4 regions of the Paenibacillus sp. M-152 genome follow, and region 2 is predicted to be linked to each of the others. Evidence: predicted binding sites of a transcription regulator. Region 2 holds the regulator's gene; each other region holds the start of a gene.

Region 1 (6,010 bases), 2.0 Mb from region 2:
ACTGGTAAATGGAAGCGAGAGAAGTCCCAACGCATTCATGGCCAGTGAGCCGACAATCAGTTTCTTGGCTCCAATACGATGATAAAGGGCTCCGCCCAGCACTTGACCAAAAATCCCGCCTAAAGACTGCACTAAAATCGCAATCCCCGCATCTCCCATACTACGGTTTAGTTCGTCGAATACATACATGCTAACGAGCGGCCACATGAGGGAACTTCCAGCGGAATTAATCAGGCTGGCAATGAGAAATACTTTTACTTCTTTCGGATAAGACTCCAACCATTTCATATGTTTTGCTTCTCCTTTTGCACCTGACGCCATTAAAGGCATATTCTCATTGGCGCTTCACATTCACCACCGTTGAGAAAAAAGTAGCCCCCTGCCCCATATCCGACAGCCGGTCAGAGGTTAACGCATTGGCACGCTGTCTGCGTCCTTTGCCTTTCCACCATAATCCTTGGCTAATCACCGTGCCGGGCAGCATCAGATCGGTGACCTTGGCTTTCAATTCATACATTCCCCTGTCATTCCAGACGGTAACCGGATCACCATCTGCGATGTCTCTTGCCTGAGCATCCTCCGGGTGGATTTGCAGCAAAGGCTCCCGCTCCAATCGCTGATGCTTGGGCAAATTAGCAAATGTAGAATTCAAAAAATTATGGTTTGGCGGTGAAACAAACATCAATGGAAAACGGTCATCCGCTTGCGGCCGATGCTCTCCGTCATACCCTTCGATCAGTGGTACATAGGAGGGCAATGCAGGCAGACCTGCTTGTTTCATTTTTTCCGAATACAACTCAATCTTGCCTGAAGGCGTAGTTAGACGCTCCAAATAAGTAGCCTTTGGCGTCATATCAAGCTTTACAAAAGGCGACTTTTTTAAGGCATCCAAGGTTACACCATTGAGATAAGGGTTCGTTGGATTATCAAGCGCGCCTGCGATCATATCCTCTTCACTTTCTGTAAAGGCAGCTTCATCAAAGCCCATTGCCTGTCCGAGCAGGCTAAATAGCTCATAATTGCTTTTGCTTTCCCCAAGCGGATCAATGACGGGCTTCTGCATCTGGATATAGTGGTGCCAGTACGATTTGTATAAGTCTGTTCCTTCAAAAGAAGACGCAGCAGGCAGCACAATATCTGCATAGCAGGCCGTATCGGTAAGGAATAGGTCATGAACAACCGTAAACAGATCCTCTCGTTCAAATCCCTCCGTCACCCGTTCCGAATCGGGTGCTACAACTACCGGGTTACTACAATATACAAATAACGCCTTAATCGGTTGTTCCTTCTGTAGCAGCGCCTCTCCAATCCGGTTCATGTTGATCACCCGGGCATCCGGGTTCTGTCGCAGATCAGGACGCTCCAGATGGGCGCTGTTAATCTTGGCATAAGCACCATTGGAGCGCGAAGCTCCCCCGCCGTGTTTCAACCATTGTCCAGTGAGTGCAGGCAAGCATGTAACTGCACGTACGTTCATACCGCCATTATCATGATGCTGAAGCCCATTTCCGATATTGATATAGGCCGCTCGCGCCTTCCCGTACATTTCCGCCAAACGGATAATATCCTCTTCCGGCACGCCGGTGATCCGCGACACCCGTTCTGGTGTATAATTCTTAACATGCTCGCGCAGTTCCTCGTGACCTACGGTATAGCGACGTAAAAATTCGTCGTCTGTCAGCCCCTGATCAAACAGCACATGCATAACCCCCAGCGCAAGCGCCGTATCCGTTCCCGGATATAAGGGAATGAACCAATCCGCCCATTGCGCCGTCCGGTTGCGATGAACATCAATAACGACCACCTTAGCACCTTTTTTACGTGCTTTCTCAGCCAATACGACCTGATGCATGTTGGTGCTGATGACGTTTCCGCCCCATACAATAATGAGCTCTGCATCCTCTGTGTCCTCCGGGCTTGTGCCGCCCTTAAATCCCATAACGGATGCCCAGCCTTCATTCCCAGCCACACTGCAAATCGTCTGATCCAGTTGGCTTGAACCCAGCGCATTGAAAAAGCGACGATCCATTCCATCCACACTCAATACACCCATATTGCCATAGAAGCTGTAGGGGAGAATGGATTCCGGTCCATCCGTACGTATCAGCTCCTTGAACCGACCTGTAATGGTATCGACCGCCTCCTCCCAGCTAATTCGTTCAAACTTCCCTTCCCCTTTGGCGCCTACACGCTTCAACGGATAAAGCACCCGATCCGGATCATATACTCGCTCGGTCATATTCCGTACTTTGTTGCATATAGCCCCTTTGGTAATGGGATGATCCGGATTACCAGTCACCTTGACTATCTTTCCATTTTCCTTGTGAAGCAGGAGCCCACACGTATCCGGGCAATCCAACGGGCATACGGCCGGAAAAATACCGTTCTGCTGCTCCGTCATCCGCTGTCCTCTGTGTAAGTTGTGTTGAAGTGTGGCCTCAAGAGGCGCGCTATTGCGATGATCCATGGTGTTAATGCTCCTTTCCGTTACCGTTTCCAAAAATTACACTGTTCTTATCATATCTACAGCTTTGGCCTATGGCAAGAGAAGGATTTTACCACACAGCATCTCTCCAAAATATATAAAAATCCGCCTGCTGTTTAGAGCAAAACGGATTTTAAAAATCATAATTATTTTTTTATCATCCTGTTTCATCATTACATACCCAGGGTAAAAGAGATCAAGGCATTATGGACGAGAGCACACTCATCCTCCATGCCAAATCATGGACCACTCCCAAAAAAATCCGCCATGACAGGTTTCGTTCCCCCGGGCCCGTCATGGCGGATTTGCTTTGTTCATTGCTTCATAAAGTAACGTGATTATGCATGATCACTCAACGGATTGGATGCAACGGAAGGAGTAATTTGAGATTCATTCACGGAATGTGTGTTGGTTTGAGTTTTTTTCAGATAGGCCAGCCAGTAGGCTCCAGCCACAAACAGACTGCCTCCTACCAAATTCCCCAACCAGACCGGAATGAAATTCATAACATACGCTGCCCACGAAAAATGACCTGCAAAAATAGCCGCCGGAATGAGAAACATATTGGCTACAACGTGCTGAAATCCGATAGCAACAAAGGCCATGGTCGGGAACCAAATTCCCATAATTTTGCCGCCGATGGAGTCTGTGCTATAAGCCATCCATACAGCCAGTGCTACGAGCCAGTTACATCCTATACCTGATATAAAAGACTGCAAAAAGCTTTCATGCAGCTTATGCCCTGCCATATCCACCACTTTATCCAGGTAAGGACCCGTTTCGGTCAAGCCCAGAACATGCCCGAAGAAAAATGCAACAAATAATGCACCTGCAAAATTACTGAGCGTAATAATCGCCAAATTACGAAGCATGGCTCCTGTCTTAATTCGTCCTGCCCATCTCGCCAAAGGCACTGCCATCATATTACCGGTCAGCAATTCCCCACCAGCGATCAAAACTAACACCAGACCTACAGGGAACACCGCAGCTCCAATAAAGGTAGCAATGCTTCCCCATTCTTTAGGTGCACTTGCAATAACGCGTATATCCAGCAAAAACCCGAGTGCAATAAATGCACCTGCCAAAAATCCCAATACTACCGCCACAGTCCACGGGTTGTTCGCCTTGGCCACTCCTGTTTCCACCGTCTTTTCGGCAATTTGCCCCGGTTTATAGCTTGCCATCTGCCCCCGCTCCTTTAATATCTTTTAAACAAAATATTCTTCTTTTATATTTTATTTAAAATCAGTGATTTTGTTTGTGAAAAAAATCACTTTCTAAAGTATAAAAAACAGCCCTTGGATAAAGGACTGTTTTTCTATTTTATTACATCTACTGCGCTACTACGCGCTTTACATTTAATTGTATTCTTCCTTTTCAACAGCTCTCAAGAACCAAAGAACCCCGCCCAAACCGACGGCTGCAACAACTACAAGAAAAAGGATATAAAACAAATCCATTATAAAGTCTCCCCCTAATCCTTATGCTCTCTATATTGTACTATAAGGATTCATCCGTACGCTTCAGATTGTTGACAAACTTATGAACAATGTCACAGACAAATCGAATTATACAGTAACTGGGTTCCGTTCGGATATTGTAGGCAATGCTTGCAAACCTGCCGCGTTCAGGAAATTCCAAGGCTTGTTATAGTGCGGCTGGAAGAAGAAATCGACAAAAGCCAACTGGTCAATGATCATATGATTTTGAATGGCTACAGACAGCGTGTTAATGGATTGCGTCAAATCGACCTTCGACATAATTTGTGCCCCAACAATTCTCCGTGTCTCCTGCTCATATACAACCTTCAGCAATACCTTTTCAGAGGTTGGCATAAACTCAGGACGGTAGCTATCCTCAATGGTTACAGCTTCTACAGTCATCCCCTCGTCGGTTGCTGCGGCTTCTGTCATTCCTGTTCCCGCAATATTATCTTCGTAAATTTTGATACCTGAGGTTCCTTGTGTTCCCATGTAGGCAATGGTCGGCTGTACCAGATTGCGTGCCACCAGCGTCCCCATTCGAACCGCATTCGTCGCCAATGGGATATAAGCTGTTTTGCCAGTCGGATTATAACGAATTGCACAACTGTCGCCTGCTGCAAACACATCCGGGCAGCTACTTTGCATATAATTGTCCACAATGATCGCACCGTTAGGCAACATATCTACCTGACCTTTGAGCAGATCCGTTTGAGGTCGGAAACCGATACAGAGTATAACAAGCTCTGTTTCATACTCTCCTTTGGAGGTCACGACCTTACTTACTTTACCGTTAGTCCCCTCAAAACGACTTACTGTCTCGCCAAGTACCAGCTTAATGCCATGTTCTCTCAGGGAATTCTCAATCCGGTCTGTATACTCATGGTCTAAATACTTATTCAATATACGATCAGCACTGTCGATCAGCGTTACGTTCTTACCGTTCATTTGAAAAGCTTCTACCAGTTCAACACCAATGTATCCAGCTCCGACGACTGTAATGTTCTGTACGTGCTGGGCTTTCTCAATGATTTCATTCGAATGATTATAGTTTTTGCAGAGCAAAATATGATCAAGTTCAATGCCTTCCAGCTTCGGAATAATTGGCCACGATCCAGTAGTCACAATCAATTTATCAAATGTGTCCGTAAATTCCTCACCTGTTTGGAGATTACGTGCATGCAGCGTTTTGCCGGCTGTATCCACACTCGTTACCTCATGAAGCATCTTGGTCACTACACCCATATCAGCCAGTTGATCTGGGGACGAATAAAACAATCCGTGCGGATCTTTGACGACACCACCTACGTACAGTGCAATACCACAAGATAAAAATGAAATATTGTCATTACGCTCATAAACCGTAATTTCGGCATCTGGATAACATTTAGCTGTGTTGACTATGGCTGCTGTACCTGCGTGTGTACATCCGATAACTGCTACTTTCATGTTGAATTCCTCCTTGGTGTGTGGGCATAAAATGTATAATAATTGTGAATACTTTCACTTAGGTAACTCGTTACTTCTTGTGATTTATTTCACTTCATGCGCTTATTATAGTGTGATATTTTTCACATTACAATAGCTTTTTATGATATTCACAGTTTGTCCACATTTAAAAAGGTAAGGATGTCTGAGATCAGCCGTTTGCTGAAATCTTTTTTTGCTCCATTCAGTTTTCCCTGTCTGCCCCCTGATTATGCCCTTGGAACAGACTTTCCACACGATGCGTCAATTCTTAGGTAAATGCTCATTTAGAGAATAAAAAAAGGTCTGTTTCCCCTGAGACAGGCAGAAATCAGACCTTGTTTATACATATACTTTGGAATTACACGAAGCTATTATAACAACTGCTCAATGGCAGCTTTCATCGCTTCCGGTGACTCCTTAGGCTCAAAACGCCCCACAGGCACACCTTCACGATTCACAATGAATTTCGTAAAATTCCACTGAATTGTACCATCTTCCTGTTCTCCAGGCTGCTGCTTCTTCAAATATTCAAACAGAGCTGCTGTATCCGGTCCGTTCACATCCACTTTGGCGA
Region 2 (6,010 bases):
TTTCAATGGACGAATACCAAACTTGGAAATTTCATCATGCCGATTCAAAAAATCCAAGGCTTCACGCAATTCCTGTTTAGCGCTTTCTTGTCCACCAATTTCCTCAAAAGTCAGCTTGTCCGGACCATTTTTTTTACGTTTGCGCTCTTGCCCGGCACCTACGGCCAAGCCGCCACGAGCATGCATGAGCATTAACAAGCCGCTGAGCATCACGCCCGCAACCAGAAGAGGGATAATATTCACCCCAATAAAAACGAGAAATATAATGGTCACCGGCACAATACCGATTAATATTTCCTTGATCCATCTAGGCATTAGGCCATACCCCCATTTGCTGAGATTGACGTGGCAAAACGATAAACTTAGTCGCATTGCCTTCGCTGAGTCGGATATAGACATTGTTTGAATCCATATCGGTATCAGCCTTGATACCTGCTTTTTTCTTTTTCATCTGCTCAACTGTAGATGAAATTTGAGTATACTTTTTATTTTCCATCGCTTCGGCTACAGGAAACATAGCCTCAGACCACCATTGATTCAGTGCTGAATTGGAACGATCTGCGATATCCAGCTTAATGGTACGGCTGCCAATGATGGATTGCCCTTTTTGCTTAACCACATCGACCAATCCGGCCACATCCGCCTGCGGTTTGAGATCTAGTTTCAATACGACCTGATCCTGTTTAATATCTATTTGAGCGCTTGTCACGCCTGGATATTGAGATACCAGTTTTTCCAGAGGACTTTGCATTGTAACCTGACGGTAAATGAACCATCCCCCAAACATCAACAAGGCTGCCAAAACGGCCGCCACAACAATAGGAACTGCACGCAATTTCAAACAACATCCTCCTCTCAAAATGTAAAACCCAGAAGAAACGGGACGAATGTCAACAAACAACCAAATTGCATGATCTTATAGAGATCAGCAACTCGTTTTTCTATCATTTTTGTCTATCACTTATAAAATATAGTATATCATAACGTGAATCTAATATCGAAGGCAATGTGTGGAGGAGTTGTGATTTTCGTAGTAGCAAAAAAAGACGCAAATACGATTTAATCGCATTTGCGTCTTTTCAACTTCAATCAGTCATTCTTTTAACAATACATTGTTTTCACCATCACTACTCCCATAGCACGCTAGTAATTAGGCAAAGTATACTTTATCCCCGTCGATGCTCCATCTGAGAAACGGTAAAAGGTATAGTTATGATGGCTTTCATCATCGTAAAACAGTTGCCATACATATTCGCCATTGAACACACTCGGTTGGAGCCTTACAATTTTTGCATTTGGAAGTTGCTGCTGAATTATCGCTGTCATTTTTTGCTCGTCGACTCCGTTTTTCATCAGCTCGGTATGAACACCGCTTGGATCTGCGATAGGTACGTTAGGTTGTCCTTCCATTTTTTGAAAAGGAACCCACACCATTATATTTTCATTCTGTGCGTTTTTTCCTTGAACCACCCAATAAATCTGATCCCACACAGACTTCCAAGTCTGAGTCGTGCTAACCAGACCACCTGATTGCTTGGCCTTAATGATAGCGGCATTTTTCTCAGCCACCTGGTCTTGAGTAACATAGGAATAATACCAGAAAATGCTGACCAGGATCAGTATTACGGCCAAAATGGCGACCGCTATCCATTTCTTCTTATTTTTCAAACCTGTGCTTCCTCTCTAAGGGGATGTGACACCTGAATTAGCGCGACAGCAGCCCTTCAAAGGCGGCTTGTGCCTCATGTTTGATACGTTCCTCGTCCATCGTCAGGCATTCGCCGTTTTTCACAACCTGACGACCGTCTACCCACACATGAGCCACGTCTTTGGCACTTGCAGAGTATACGGCATGGGAAATAAGATCTGTACGCGGCAAGAAGTGGGCCTGATTCAGATCTAGCGCGATAAAGTCAGCCTTGTTGCCTGCTGCCAGCGCTCCTACTTCTTTTAAACCAATCGACTTTGCACCATACTCTGTTGCCAGACGCAGTGCTTCATTTGCAGGAACTGCTGTTGGGTCGCCAGATACTCCCTTGTGAATGAGTGCCGCCAGACGCATTTCCTCGAACATATCCAGGTTATTATTGCTGGCAGGACCGTCTGTTCCAAGAGAAACAGTAACTCCTGCACGCAGCAATTCAGGCACTCTAGCTACACCACTTGCCAGCTTCAAGTTGCTGCCTGGATTATGTGAAACCGCCACACCTCGTTCCGCTAATAAAGCTATCTCTTCGTCGTTCAAGTGTACGCCGTGGGCAACAAGTGAAGGGCGGGAGAAAAAGCCAAGCTTATCTAAGTGTGCAACTGGACGCAAACCGTAGTCGCGTACGTTTTGCTCAACTTCGGCTATGGTCTCGGACATGTGCGTATGCAATGGTAAATCGAGATCATGTGCTGCTTGAACAAATTTCTCAATAAACGCTGGCGGGCATGTGTATGGGGCATGCGGAGACATCATCGTTGTGATACGTCCGTCTGCTTTTCCATGCCAGTTACGGGCAAAAGTCACGGCCTCAGCCAGCTTGATCCGCTGTTCTTCTTCTGAACAGAGTCCAATGGCTCCACGCATCAAACTTGCACGGATGCCCGACTCTTCAGCTACACGTGCCACCTCATCCATATGATCGTACATATCCAGGAAAGTTGTGGTTCCACCTTTCAGCATTTCCAGCACTGACAAGGATGTTCCCCAGTACACATCCGTAGATGTAAACTTGGCTTCCATAGGCCACATTTTTTCCTGAAGCCACACTTGAAGTGCCAAGTCATCTCCATACCCTCGCAGCAGAGACATCGCCGCATGACCATGAGTATTAATCAGACCAGGCAAAAACAATAACCCGTTACCGTCGATTGCTTCTGTCTCTTCCTCACCCGCAGGCAGAGTCTCGCCAATGTAAGTAATACGGCTATCCTCCACAATCATAAAACCATGGATTACCCCAGCTTCAGGTCCATTCACGGCAAAAGAACCGTTTTTAATCATCCATTTATTCACTGTCATATTGTGCTTCTTCCTTTCCGTCCTCCAGATAATAAGCGAGGCTAAGCAAATCAGTTGTAAAGTCTGTGGCATGTATCCGAATGTTAGCCGGTGCCTTGAGAATGATAGGTGCAAAGTTTAAAATCGCTCCAATTCCACTCTCAATGAGCCTATCAGCTACGTGTTGTGCCTCAAAATCAGGTACAGTAATAATCCCGATTCGAATATTTTTTTCTTTCACAGTCGCTTCCAATTCATCCATCGGCTGAACGACTAAGGTATTGATTCTGGTCCCAACCTTATCCGGGAACGCATCAAATACCGCCACAATCTTCATATTGTCTTTTAAATAAGCGTTATAGTTTGATAGGGCTTGACCCAGATTACCCGCTCCGACCAATACTACATTAATTTGCTGGTCGATTTTCAGGATATGGCGTATTTTCTCAATTAGATAAGAAACATCATAACCGATGCCCTTCCGACCAAAATCGCCAAAATAGGCAAGATCTTTACGAATTTGGGCCGGATTCAAATCTAACCTCTGTCCCAGCTCTTGAGAAGAGACCGTAGCCACCTCCCGTTTGTGCAGTGCATTCAGATAACGTAAATATACGGGTAATCTCCGTACGACAGCCTCTGAAATTTTATCTGATTTCATACTTGCTCCCCCTAATTGTAACGGACTTTAGGTGTCCGTCCGTTGTGCCTCTGTCTCCGGGGCGGATTGGAGCCATTCGGCGATGCGGGGCACCATTTGCTCCGATGGCATATGCTCCATTTTTGGTCCCGGTAACGAGTACAAAAAGTGCTTTCCATAATAGGATTCGATCACACGCGTATCGTAAACGATAACGACTCCGTGGTCACTCGCTGTACGTACCAATCGCCCAAATCCCTGTTTGAAGCGAATAACTGCTTGTGGTACAGACAGCTTCATAAATGGATTCTTCTTCTGCTGCTGGAGCAGCTCGCTTTTTGCCTCCAGTAACGGGTGATTGGGCGGTTGAAACGGCAAGCGAACGATAGCCAGACAAGTCAAAGCCTTCCCTGGAATATCGACGCCTTCCCAGAAGCTGCTCGTTCCCAGCAATACAGAAGCCTTGGCTTCCTGAAAACGACGGGTTAGCTTGCTCCGACTCCCACTGTCTACACCTTGTCCTAACACGGTAATATCGCTGGATGCTAACGCCTCTTTAAGTGGCTCATACACTTGCCGGAGCATCCGATAGGAAGTAAACAGAACAAGCATTCTCCCCCGCGTCGCCTGGGCAGTCGCTCCTAGAGAGCTAACGAGCATCTCTACAAAATGTGCATCCCCTACACTGCCCTTCACACTCGGAAAGTCTCGCGGAATGACCAGCAACACCTGATCCCTGTAATTAAAAGGTGATGGGAGCTGTGACGTCATTAATCGTCCTTGATCCGCTGCCTCCTGCAAGCCGAGTTGATCGGTCATGTACTGAAACGACTTATCTACCGATAAAGTAGCAGATGTCAGAATAATACTTCTTTTTTTGTCAAAAAACATTTCTTTCAACTGGCGGCTCACATCGACGGGCACTGCATAAAATTGCAATGATTTACTACGGAATTGCCCACTCGCTTCGAGCCAATATACGGTTGTTTCATCATCGAGTCGTATAAAGAAGCGCAAATTTTCCCTAATCCCCGCCAAATCCTTAAGCAGACCCGTGATATCTGTAATGAGACTATCCGCCGCATAATCGTCGTGTTCTTCCTTGACATCCAGCATCAGCTTGTCGCCCTTGCGCAAAATTTCACCCATCGTTACATAAAGCTGATTTTCCAACGCCGCCGCTTGATCCCACTTTGCAGGCTTGGCCGACGGTTTGAGACGCGAAGAAAATTGCCCCGTTTCACCCGGTGTGGCATCAGACCGCTCTGGCAACATACCAAACAGCTTATCGCTTAGCAGGTCCCAAGTTTCCTTAACCTCTAACACGAGTGGGTACAGCTGATCAATGGTCGAGGCCCATTCCGTCGACTTCTCATGTCCCGACTTTGCCAACTGCTGACGTAACGAAGGCAATTGTCCGTTCTTACTGTCCTTGAACAATCGAGTCAGCGTATGCACGAGTGTGAAATATTTCATATGCATGCCTAAGTGCTTACCGGCTACTTCCTCTAGATGATGTGCTTCATCAATTACCAGATGTTCATAGCTGGGCAATAGCTGGTGACTTGCTTTGACGTCGGTGAACAGCTTGGAGTGATTCGTTATAACCACATCCGCTGTTCCTGCTTCATGACGTGCACGATGATAGTAGCATTTGCGGAACCATGGGCAAGAACGACCAAGACAGGACTCGGAATCACTAGCTACTGTTTCCCAAAAATCCCCTCCACGGTTGCTCAGGTTCAGTTCCTCATCATCACCGGTTTCTGTCAGAGTCAGCCAGACAATCATTTGAGCCGCTGTAATCAAGTCTTCCTTTGGTGTCGCGAAGTCTCTTCTGTTTATTTTATGTTCAAACTTACGCAGACACAAATAATGCCCCCGACCCTTAAAAATGGCAGCCCGGAACGGGAACGGAATCACTTTTGTCAGCATCGGAATATCACGCTCTCGCAATTGCTCCTGCAGATTAATGGTATGCGTGCTTACTGTGACCCTCTGCCCATATTTTACACTGTGATACAGTGACGGAAGCAAATAGCCTAGGGACTTCCCTGTTCCTGTACCCGCCTCGATCAACAAATGCTTATCTTGACTCAGGGCTTGATTTACACCCTCAATCATTTGTGTTTGCGCCTCGCGCTCCTCATATTGGCTCAAGGATGAACGCAAATTGTCCCGCACATCATCCATATACTCCTCAAAGGAAACGCCTGAGAGTGGATTCGGATCATCTTCTCTACGTGGAGTAGCCAATTCGGTCCAATCTTCCACTTTAAGCGCAAGCTGACGAAAAAACTGATGTTTCTCCAAATCCTGAATAGGGTCTAGCTCTTTCTCTTCTCGTATGCCGTCAAGAAACCAACCCAGGTCACTGTCTTCCT
Region 3 (6,010 bases), 2.4 Mb from region 2:
GAGATCACACTTTCTCGTCAGGTAAAGAGCGGCAACAGCTGATTGACCGCACACTGGAATGGCTGGATGAACAGGAAAATATTCAACGGGATTGGCAGCACTGGATGATCTGATTTCAGGGTGTAACGGATTGTATTGGAAATTGCGCCTCCGCCGGAGTAAAATGAAAGAGTAACACTATACTGGCGTGTGGAGGTTGGCAGCGATGACATTACCCTCAATTTTTGTTGCGCATGGTTCACCGACACTGGCTGTAGAAAATAACGCATATACCAGCTTTCTTGCAAAGCTGGGCGCGAGCCTGCCCCGACCCAAAGGAATCATCATTTTTTCCGCGCATTGGGATAGCCCCGATCAATGTATCGGCGCGGATGATCAGCATGCAGCGTTGCACGATTTCTACGGCTTTCCCGAAGAAATGTACTCACTTGATTACCCTGCACCAGGCGATCCAAAGCTGTATGAGGAGATAGGGCATCTGTTCAGTCAGCATAACCTGTTCCACCAGCCGGTTCGGAACCGGGGACTGGATCATGGAGCATGGGTGGTTTTGCGGCATATATATCCTGATGCGGACATACCGGTCGTACCCTTATCCATTGATTCACGGCGCGATCCTCAGGAGCAATATGAGATTGGACGGATGCTGGCGCCACTGCGTGAACAAGGGATTTTGATCCTCGGTAGTGGAGGCTTGGTCCACAACTTGCGGACACTCAAGCAGACGAGTGAGCCAGCCGATTGGGCCGTTCAATATGATGACTGGATCGCACAGCAGCTTCAAGACTGGAATTTGCGTCATCTGTTCCAATATGACAAGAAGGCTCCATATGCCAAGCAGGCGGTTCCTTCGTATGGAATAGAGCACTTTTCGCCTTTGTTTTACGTGATGGGGGCTGCCGATCATGATCGCTCCGCGCGTAAGCTTTTTCAGTCGTATGTCCTTGGCTCATTGAGCCTCAATTGTTGGGCTTTTGGTCAAGAAAATGATCTGTAAATGTAAGAAAAAGAACTTCCGAAACCACATGGTGTGTGGGGTTGGAAGTTCTTTTGGTGTGTTCTTCTGTGATTAATTAGCAGGCACGTTCTTTTTTAGCCAGGCGGATACCTGCGGAGTTCGCTTATCTCCATTTTGATCCAATAGTGTCATAAATGCCTTCAGCTTTTGAATGTAGGTACTCTTCGAATCCCTGTTGCGTTGAACGACGAGCTGATATCCTTTTTTGGCATTGGGGCGAATCTTCCCGGTGTCATCATCGAATAGTGGTGTATTGTTCGTACCATAAAAAGTATAGAAGAAATAGAGATCATGTAATGATTTCACTGCCTGTGTACGATTGGAATGTGGATATTGGGTTATAAATGACTCTTGCGCCAGCACCCTTCCGGCTAACTGTTGATAACCGATGTGTAATGCCGCATCCTTGGTAGCCGGCTGTCCAGATTCCGTTGCCATGATGTCAATATAGCTGCGGATATCTGCGGTAATGTCATTTCCGAATACTTTATATTTTTCATAGTTGATGACTGGGTAAAACATGCCTTCTGCGGTTTCAAGTTTGTAGCCGGCATCTCTGGATTGAGTGAGTAATTTTTTCAGTTTTGCATCGTTTGTCCGACTGATTACATTAGTGAACGAATCACCGGGTTTATAGACTTGATTAATCTTAGTTTGAACAGAGGTCGGATATAAGGTCTGTGCATATGAATCCAATTGCTGTTTCTGTGCATTTTCCAAATGTAGCACTAGGATGGTAGCTTGAGAGGCAGGAATGGATTGGATATGTTTTTGCAAATAAGTGAATGCCTGAGGTAGCTTACCTGGTTGGCGAAGTAGCTGCTCGAAGGTTTTGGAAATATGTTGTACAACTTCTGCTTGAGATATTGTAGTAGATGTCGCTGCTTTGGCTGATGTCGTAGATCCCAATCCGATCGTCTGTACTGTGAAAGTTACTGCTGCGAGCATGAGATAGGCTTTGGTGATTTTTTTCATGATATAACCCTCCATTAGGTTCTTTGATGTAACTGTAGTGTACAGGGTAAATGTATCGTGAACATTCCATGTTGTATCCAACTTGTAAACGTTCGGGGGAAAGATGAACCCGAAAAAGGAGTCTCCAAGTCAGGATGGACTTGAGGACTCCTTTGTTCATTTAAATAGAGGAGGGTGCAGCATAGCCACACATTAAAGAGAAGCAGCATGGCTGAACAAAAAAACAACCATTTCCAGAGGATAACGGTTGTTTTTTGGGTAGTTAAGCTATTTTTCGATTGGGGTCCGTTTGATAAGTGTCTTTATTTTTACCAAACAGTCCACGCAGGAAGGGCAGTACCCAACGGTCAAAGCCGATTCTTCCGGCATTTGCACCAGCAACGATAAGGAAGATTTCAACCAGCAGGTAGATTGCATTGGTGCTTACTGTTCCCGAGAACAGGAACGAGAAGTTCATAACCATAGCCATCAAAGTAGCCAGTGTAGTCAATGTACCAAGCAGCAGGCCAACCCCGACCAAGAACTCACCCAATGGGATCAGGACGTTGAACAAACCGACATTCGGCAGGGCAAAGGCTTCAAGGAACGATCCCCACCAGCCTTGTACAGCGGGGTGATCTCCGCCTGTTTTAGCAATGGCCCCCGAAATAAATCCACCTGCATCGAATCCGCCAGTCAGCTTCTCAAGTCCGTGGGTCATCCATTCATAACCTAGATAAACCCGTACTACAGTCAGCAGCCACATTGCTACTTTGTTCTCACGTAACCAGTTGTTAAACATTCAAATCACTCCTCTTTCTTAATCTATAATGATGGGTTGTATTTCATTTTGTTTGGGATGATCATCTTTGCTACACCTTTATTGTATTAGGTTCAGTTACAGTTATTTGTGATAAAAATCACAAACTCTAAATATTTTTTAAATTTTAATGTCTTTAGATAAGTATTCTATAGAGAGGTAATGCCTCAATCAAGACAAAAACAGGAAATAAAGCTTATAATGAGAAAAATAACGATGTGGAGGGATGAACTTGTCCGGGCCCATGTTTCAACGAAATCATTGGTTGCGTGTGATGGCCTCAGCTCTGTTATGCATGACAATGATATCTTGTTCTGCTTTGTCCAATACGGGTGAATCTGAATCCGTTCCCCAACCGAACCAGCAAGAAACAGAGAAGAAGGTGCTTGAACCGCCTAAGGAGCCATCTGTTCCGGCATTTACAGCTCCGCTTACCGGGCTTCCGGTGGAGCAGCCTGTTATAGAGCGGCCACTGGCTGTCATGATTAACAATGCCCCGGCTGCGCGTCCACAGGCAGGGCTTAGCGAGGCAGACATGGTATATGAGGTTCTTGCAGAAGGCGGAATTACCCGTTTGGTAGCTTTTTTCCAAAGTCATGGTGGAGATGTGAAGATCGGTCCGGTCCGCAGTATTCGGCCGTATTTGATTGAACTAGGCGAAACCTATGGTGCGTTGCCGATACATGCAGGGGGAAGTACAGATGCCTATGCGATTTTACAGCAGCAGCGGAAGGAGCATCTGGATGAGATTTCAAATGGAGGGGCTTATTTTTGGCGAAGTAAAGATCGTCGTCCACCACATAATTTATACACAGATGTGAGCAGGCTACGTAAAGGAAGCGAAAGCAAAGGATATACCAAGCAGACGGAAGTTCCAGTGTATCCTTATCTCAAAACCGGCGAAACTCCAGTTATGGTGGACGAGAGTGCCGCATCTGTGCACATCCGGTTTTTGCTAAAAAGCTATCGCGTATCTTATACCTATGATCGAGCCGATCAACGATATAAGCGTTTTGTGAACGAAAAGTCACATCTGGATCAAAATAATAACCAACAGCTCTCAGCGGCTAATGTTATTGTGATGAGCACGAGGCATCGAACGCTGGATGATGTAGGCAGACTAAGCGTTGAACTGGACGGTAGCGGAGAGGCCATGGTGTTTCAACAAGGACAGTTAATACGTGCTGAATGGCAGCATACATCTGGCGATGCGATTCGGTTTATGAAAAATGGGGTTGAAATCCCGTTAACACCAGGTACATCCTATATACATGTAGTACCTGCAGATACTTCACTAACGGAACATGTAACGTTTGAAGCGAATTAGAAAACGTAATACACCTATTTAGGAAAAAATTGTCGGATAATGACCCTCTATGTCGGGCATTGTATACGTATATCTAGAAATTTGCTTTTACAAACATTACAAAAACATTGATGAGTGTGATAAGATAGCAAAGGTTGTCTATTGCAGTCGAAACAGGTTGCGGATATTTTCGTAAAGGGGTAATCGTTATGAGATTGAAGAAAAAGGATATATTCTTCGAGACGTTGGAAAATATGGCAGATACGATCGTGCAAGCAGCCGATTATTTTGCCCAACATACTTCAAATTTTCAAGATGTGACTTTGTTTACCAATGAGATGAAGAAGTATGAAAATAAGTGTGATGATTACACACACACGATTATTACTGAGTTGAACAAGACCTTCATTACGCCGCTGGAACGCGACGACATCATGGAACTGACAACGACCATGGATGATGTGCTGGATGGTCTTGAAGCGACAGCCTCTCGTTTTTATATGTACAACATTACAGAGCCGGACGAGTATATTGTGCAGTTCGCTGATATTTTGCGTCAATCAGCTTACGAAATTCAGAAGGCTGTACATTTGCTTTCACAGAAAAAATTGTTGGCTATTCGTGAATACACCATTCGCCTGAATGATTTGGAAAATCAGGGGGATGAATTATTGCGTATTTGCATTAAAAACCTGTTTGCAACTGTAACTGATCCTATTGAACTGATTAAACGTAAAGAATTGTACGAACGCCTTGAAACGACAACGGATTCATGCGAGGATGTTGCAAATATGCTGGAATCCATCATTATGCGTAACTCGTAAGGGAGTCCTTTTACATGGATACAAGTTTACTGGTACTAGGTATTGTTATTTTTCTTGCTCTGGCATTTGATTTTATTAATGGATTTCATGATACGGCGAACGCGATTGCTACTTCGGTCTCGACCCGTGCATTGACGCCGCGACGTGCGATTATTATGGCTGCGGTTATGAACTTTCTCGGAGCTATCTTGTTTACCGGAGTTGCCAAGACCATTGGTGGAAGTGTCGCTGACCCTACCAAGCTTACAAACGGTATTGATATCGTTATTGCGACGCTGATCGCTGCGATTATCTGGAATCTTCTAACCTGGTGGTTTGGTATTCCTTCATCCTCCTCTCATGCATTGATTGGTGCGTTGGCAGGGGCGGTGTATGTAGGTGCGGGACAGGATAAATTAAATTGGAGCGGCTTCATCGGGATTGTTGAGGGGCTTATTTTCTCCCCGTTGATTGCTTTTGTTGTCGGTTACATTGTGATGATGATTTTGAAATACATCTTTGCTTATCGTAGTCCGCATACAGTGAACAAAGGTTTCCGCACCATGCAGGTCATTACGGCAGCTATCCAGTCGTTTACGCATGGTACGAATGATGCTCAGAAGGCGATGGGGATTATCACATTCGCACTCGTCTCCGCAGGTTATCAAGACCATTTGGAAGTACCCATGTGGGTGAAAATTTCAGCTGCAACCGCTATGGCACTGGGTACGTCTATTGGTGGTTGGAAGATCATCAAAACGATGGGAACCAAGATTTTTAAAATTGAGCCAATCAATGGATTCGCAGCCGACGTTTCGGGAGCTTCTGTTATTTTTACAGCTACCATGCTTCATTTACCAGTAAGTACCACTCATGCCATTACTTCGGCGATTCTGGGTGTTGGTTCTGCGAAGCGCTTTAGCGCAGTTCGCTGGTCATTAGCTGGTCGTATTGTAATAACCTGGGTAATAACGATTCCAATTTCTGCGCTGTTGTCAGGTTTAATTTTCAAAATTCTTTTCTAGTTTTCTTCATGAATCCCTGAAAAAAAACATACAATATAGGATACACAATAAGCTTCCGTCCGTTTTTTGCGGCAGGGGCTTATT
Region 4 (6,010 bases), 1.6 Mb from region 2:
AACCTAGCAAAATAAACACAAATACCAGATAATATCCGCTGAACATCGTTGCATAAAAATGCGGAAAAGCGGCAAACATCGCACCTGCTGCTGTAATCAGCCACACTTCGTTGGCATCCCAGAATGGACCAATCGTATTGATCATCAAACGTTTTTGTTGGTCATTACGCGGCACTAATCCTGTTGCCATCCCCACGCCAAAATCAAAGCCCTCTAGAAAAAAGAAGCCTGTAAACAACACTGCGATCAATAAGAACCATAAATCATTTAACGACAATGCTGTCACCTCCTTGAGCAAATGGATCATGAATGACTGTATGCTGATGCGGCTCAATATCTGGGCCTTTACGAGCGGTGCGAGCAAACAGGAATGCCAGTACACCCGTTAAAATGAGATACAGCGTCGTAAATGCAATCAGGGAGAACAGCACTTCTCCTGCTACAACGGTAGGTGAAACAGAATCTTTCGTTTGAAGCAAGCCAAACACAGTCCACGGCTGACGTCCCATTTCTGTCATGATCCAGCCTGCTGTATTCCCAATGAACGGGAGCGATATCCCCCACAGCATAAGGCGGAAGAACCAACGATGTGAGCCCTCCAATTTTTGTCGAAAACTCAGGTAAGCTCCGTACAGAGCAAGTGCAATCATGGCACATCCTGCCGCAATCATAATGCGGAAGCTCCAGAAGGTCGTACGGACAGGCGGAATATAATCACCTGGACCGTAGGTCTTTTCATACTGTGCTTGAAGTTCCTTCATACCAGGCACAGAGCCAGAAAACTTGCTATACGACAGAAAGCTCAGTGCAAACGGAACCTTAATCTCAAAGGTATTTTCCTGCTTATCAGGATCAATATTTGCAATAACCGTCCAAGGCGCCGGATCGCCGCTGTCTCCCCACAGAGCTTCACTGGCTGCCATCTTCATGGGCTGTGTTTTGATCAAATATTGAGCCTGTCCATGACCAAACAAAGGAATAGCAATGGCACAGATTAATGCAACAATAATGCTCAATTTAAAAGAAGGTTTAAAAAAGTCCATATTCTTTTTATGCATCAGCTTCCAAGCACTAATCCCTGCTACGAGGAAAGCACCGGTTGCAATGGCAGCAAAAATGGTGTGAGGATACTCCCACAAAAGCTGCTCGTTCGTTAACAAAGCAGCAAAATCCTGCATTTCTGCCCGACCATTTACAACCCCATATCCTACGGGACGTTGCATGAATGAATTGGCAGCCAAAATCCACAAAGCCGAGAGCATCGTACCGATCGCTACTAGCCACATGCAAATTAAATGGACAGTTTTGGATAATCTTTCCCAGCCGAATACCCATAGACCGATAAAGGTCGATTCCAGGAAAAATGCGAGCAATGCTTCAATGGCTAGCGGTGTACCAAATACATCACCGACAAAACGGGAAAAGTCCGACCAATTCATTCCGAACTGGAACTCCTGCAAAATCCCGGTGACTACCCCTAGCGCAAAGTTAATCAGCAGAAATGTCCCCCAGAATTGAGCCATTTTTTTGTACAAGTCTTTTTTCTTGATAACATACATAGTCTCCATAATTGCCACCAACAATGACAATCCAATGGAGATCGGCACATAAACAAAATGAAGAATCGTAGTGGTTGCAAACTGCAACCGTGCCAAATCCAATACGTCCATGATGCTGCTCCTCCCCTGTACTTCCCTTAACAATGATTTAATGTTTGTGATCTGAAGTCTTTTGTATTTGTGATTATATTCACACTCTTACATATGAAACCGTCACTTTTTTAGGAAATGACCCACTCAGCTAACTTGCCATGGTTGCCATAACCGGGCTTCAGATTATCCCCATTATATAGAATAAATTTAAATGAAATTGAATCAAAAATGTGAACATCGTGTCAAAGTTGTGTCATAACGATGGCTTTTCTACGGAAATGCCCTAAATTCCATAATCAATGTGACATTTTCTATTGATCTGTCTTTTTCAATATATATAAAAAGAGCCTCTCTTCATTCGGAGGAGATACCTCCGACATCTGCAAGAGAGACTTCATAACGTTAAACCTAGGGAATCGATCAACAGCCATCTGTTCCTCCGTTCTTTTGGACCTGATTACGGTAAGAGGAAGGTGACATTCCAACATACTTTTTAAATTTACTATGAAAATAATCTGCATTCGCATACCCCACGCGGCCCGCCACTTGGTGTACCTTAATCCCCTGTGCAAGCAATTCCCTTGCTCGCTCAATCCTTACCTTATCCAGGTAGGCATTAAAGGCCTCGCCTGTATGACTTTTGAACAGTTTGCCCAAATACCCACTATTGTAATTGAACATATCTGCCAGTAACTCCAGTCGCAAATTTTCATCATAATGACCATGTATAAAGTCAATCATTTGCTTCATGATGATCTCCTTGCCACCCGTATCAGTCTGGCCAATCCACTGCAACACATGTTCGAGCGAGTGATCCACCAGCTCGCCCAATGTTGAATAGGCATATACATTGGTAATCAGGTTAGAGTGCTCCTCCAGCACGGTCCGGCTGTGTTCTTGTCCAGCTGCATACTTGTTCAGTGCCAGTGTGAATGTCTGAGCGAATGCCGCCTTGATTGCAGATTCTGTACGATAAATCTGTGGAAATTGGATTTCCATGTCCTTAATGACACGGGTCGCCGCTTTACCATTAGCCATATCCAGCGCATAGTACAGCTTTTCTGCATAACGCATGGGGTCATCCGAGGCCCTGTCAGACGCTTCATCCATTTCAGCATGGACTGTCTCCCATTCATGTAAGTCTTCGGGAAGCATGACTCTTTCTGCTCGGAACAAAAACGTACGCTCCAATAATCGTAACGCCTGCTCAAAAGATCTGGGGATATCGCTAAGAATGTCTACCGGAGCGCCAGCAGCCCCATAGATTTCATTTACCCAAGGCTTTAGTTCCTGTCGCCATGCAGCCAGCAACTGAACAGCATCTTGCTCCGTTTTTAACATGGCAGGAAGCAGTAGGCCCGTATATATTCCAGCCTCAAACACAATGCCTCTATCCTGATCACGACACAATTCCGCTAGCCGCTGCTTTGCTGCCAACTGCCGGGCTTGCCGATCCCAGTCAGGTATACGCAAATCTAGCAAAATCACCTGATAGCTACTCCAGTCCAATGCTGGTAACGCTGGCTGTTGTCCGTGCTTTCCAGCGCCGCTTTGGTGATCAGCTTGCTTGGATGCACGATGGCTGGGTTCCACAGCATCCCGAGTGTGCTCTGCATGAACCGGAAACAACAGCGCTTCAATCCAATCGCGCTCATGCGGAGATGGACTCCCCCACTTTCCATCTCCCTTTTCATTCTCAATGCTTTGTCGTACTCGTTTCAGCTCTAACGTCATTTCTTCCTCATCAACCGGCTTCAACAGATAACCATCCACCCCGAATCCCATGGCTTGCCTAGCATAATTAAAGTCTGCATATCCGCTTAAAATGAGAAAGTGAAACGGCTCCCCATTCATTTGGCGTATGCTTTGTATAACCTCCAATCCACTCATCCCAGGCATACGAATATCTACAATGACCAGTTCCGGTCGATGCTCTCCGAACTTTTCCAGAGCCTCGCGTCCGTTCTCTGCCGTATCGACGATGCGAAAGCCACAATCCCCCCAGTCAATAATGGAAGACAGTCCTTCACGAATCGCAGGCTCATCATCTACAATCATCGCTTTATACATTCGACGCTTCCTCCCTTGGTATGGAAAAGTATACGGTTGTTCCTACCTGTAATGCGCTTTCAATATGCAGACCATAACGTTCACCATACATCAATGTCAGACGTTGATGAACATTACGCAGACCAATACTGCTCCCTTCCGGCTCCTCCGTACCCGTGATCCGAGCCAACAGACGGGTCAGTTGCTCTTCCTTCATGCCAATTCCATCATCAGCCACTTTAATGTGCAGTTCTCTTTGTTCTATTGTGATATCTACCTTCACGGTAACTGGCTCTTCCTTATTTTCTAGGCCATGAATAACTGCATTTTCCACTAGCGGTTGTATGATTAAGGGAGGAATCGACATGTCCTTCGCGCTTTCTTCCAAATTCACTTCATAGACCAAACGATTCCCAAACCTGAACTGCTGAATTTGCAAATAGGATCGCACCATATCCAGTTCCTGTAATACGGTTGTTTTACCACTGCCAATCTCCAGATTCCTGCGCATCAGCCTGCCAAGCAAACGGACCGTCGTTGCAATCTCCGCTTCCCCATTCAAATGTGCTTTCATTCGAATGGATTCTAACGCGTTAAACAGAAAATGCGGATTAATTTGGCTTGCCATCATTTTTAGCTTGATATCCTTTTGTGCCAATTCAAGCTTATTGTTATGCTCACTCGTCTCATAGACCTGTGCCATAAGCTGGCGGATACTACTTACCATGTAGTTGAAACGGCGCGATAAATCACCGATCTCGTCCCTTCCCTCCACACTGGATACTACATGAAAATCACCCGCAGCTACTTGACCCAGCTCATAGCTCAACCGCTGGAGCCGTTTGGTAATAAGCCAGGAAATGATGGTAATCAGAATCAGCGCCATGATGAGTACCGCTAGTACACATAATGCACCAATCAGGCTGACCCGGTTCGCCCCCTGCACAATATGTTCCGTAGAAAACACCGAAATAATTGTCAATCCGCTCACACTTGAGGTTGGCAGCAGCTCATCCACAATAATGTTCGAGGGCGTTCCGTTGATTTTTGCTTCATATATCCCCTTACCTGCACGCTGGACATCAAAGCCTAAATGTAAATCGGTCAACGTCTGACCTACCGACTGTGGATGGGTAGCTGCGACCACAATCCCGTTACGATCCGCAATCAATGTTTCAAAGGGCTCCTTGCTTAGCATATGATTCAACTCGGTCTGACTCAGTGCAATCATCAGAACTCCCTTGGAATTGTATTCGGGAAAAGGAATTTGTCGTACCAGGCTGAGGCGGTTAACCGGGTTATCCTCCTTATCCTGAATGTAAATCCAGTTAATCGCCGTCCCCTTCAAAGCCTCCTGGAACCATGGCTGCCGCTCAATGTTAGAGTCCACAGGAATAAACTCCAGATTGTTGACCAACGTCGGATTGTACGAATAGAACCGGATAGTAGCAACCTCTCTATATTGTTGGGTGTACTCATTAAAATCCTTGTATTGATGGTACGCATTCATGAGCTCCACCATGCCGGGATAACGACGGTTCGCCATCTCCTTTAGCCTTTTATCGAACATCAGCCCATTTGAAATATCTGTTGGCACACGTAGTAAATTTGCTGTCTGGCTCTTAATCTTTTCCACATTATTTACCGTCTGGGCAATCGCACTGTCCAGTGCCTGCTCTCGCAAATAAAAAGTAACGCAGCCGCCCACCACCAGCACTGGGATCATGACAATCAGTACGTAGGAGAAGAGCAGCTTATTCCGCATACGCATATTATTCATCAGATGCCGGACTCCACGATACATGCCATCCCTCCCGCGAAATAAGCGCTTACATGTTTTCAGTTTAAAGCTTCACAACATTTATATCCATATTTTCTTGCAAAATAAAAAGGTGGTGAACGGAGTCACCACACTTTACAGATCACGAACTATTTACGTACAAAAGGTTCGATATGCACTCCCTGTGGCAGCTTATGCGGATCTTCCGGGTTGATACGGTCATAAAACATAATGCCATCCAGATGGTCCATTTCATGCTGTACAACAATCGCTGCATAACCCTTAAACGTTAACAACTCCTGAGTCCCGTCCGGCAAATTGGCCTTGATGCGAATCTTCTCGTAACGCGGTACATATCCGGGTATATACCGATCTACAGACAAGCATCCCTCCCCCTGTTCCAAATAAATCATGGATGTAGAGTGGCTGACCAGCTTCGGATTAAACAGGGCATATTCTACCATTTGGTCTCCGTCCTCATAATAAATAGCACACATTCTTTTATTTAACCCAACCTGGTTGGCGGATA

What was found. Region 2 encodes Rex, which represses fermentation and respiration genes when NADH is low (regulators of the CRP and FNR family bind a similar motif). Its sites were predicted from a motif close to TTGTGAAATATTTCACAA; they were not measured.
Region 1: the regulator Rex is predicted to act here: its motif matches at 3,744-3,761, upstream of EGM68_RS23770 (formate/nitrite transporter family protein).
Region 3: the regulator Rex is predicted to act here: its motif matches at 2,881-2,898, upstream of EGM68_RS04665 (DoxX family membrane protein).
Region 4: the regulator Rex is predicted to act here: its motif matches at 1,738-1,755, upstream of EGM68_RS21840 (cytochrome ubiquinol oxidase subunit I).

Annotation. Positions count from the first base shown of each region.
Region 1 is NZ_CP034141.1:5,423,668-5,429,677, forward strand. Features, by position in the region: gene EGM68_RS23760 (MFS transporter) at 1-288, opposite strand, end outside; gene EGM68_RS23765 (molybdopterin-containing oxidoreductase family protein) at 335-2,467, opposite strand; gene EGM68_RS23770 (formate/nitrite transporter family protein) at 2,824-3,669, opposite strand; gene EGM68_RS23775 (FAD-dependent oxidoreductase) at 4,054-5,415, opposite strand; gene EGM68_RS23780 (glutathione peroxidase) at 5,808-6,010, opposite strand, start outside.
Region 2 is NZ_CP034141.1:3,406,813-3,412,822, forward strand. Features, by position in the region: gene EGM68_RS14805 (AAA family ATPase) at 1-315, opposite strand, end outside; gene EGM68_RS14810 (hypothetical protein) at 308-841, opposite strand; gene EGM68_RS14815 (cell wall elongation regulator TseB-like domain-containing protein) at 1,144-1,668, opposite strand; gene EGM68_RS14820 (amidohydrolase) at 1,706-3,007, opposite strand; gene EGM68_RS14825 (redox-sensing transcriptional repressor Rex) at 2,994-3,647, opposite strand; gene dinG (ATP-dependent DNA helicase DinG) at 3,675-6,010, opposite strand, start outside.
Region 3 is NZ_CP034141.1:1,016,684-1,022,693, forward strand. Features, by position in the region: gene EGM68_RS04645 (alpha/beta hydrolase) at 1-113, shown strand, start outside; gene EGM68_RS04650 (dioxygenase family protein) at 206-997, shown strand; gene EGM68_RS04655 (hypothetical protein) at 1,070-1,993, opposite strand; gene EGM68_RS04665 (DoxX family membrane protein) at 2,256-2,774, opposite strand; gene EGM68_RS04670 (DUF3048 domain-containing protein) at 3,025-4,119, shown strand; gene EGM68_RS04675 (DUF47 domain-containing protein) at 4,308-4,922, shown strand; gene EGM68_RS04680 (inorganic phosphate transporter) at 4,937-5,926, shown strand.
Region 4 is NZ_CP034141.1:4,967,440-4,973,449, forward strand. Features, by position in the region: gene cydB (cytochrome d ubiquinol oxidase subunit II) at 1-277, opposite strand, end outside; gene EGM68_RS21840 (cytochrome ubiquinol oxidase subunit I) at 264-1,670, opposite strand; gene EGM68_RS21845 (response regulator transcription factor) at 2,073-3,722, opposite strand; gene EGM68_RS21850 (cache domain-containing sensor histidine kinase) at 3,715-5,505, opposite strand; gene def (peptide deformylase) at 5,631-6,010, opposite strand, start outside.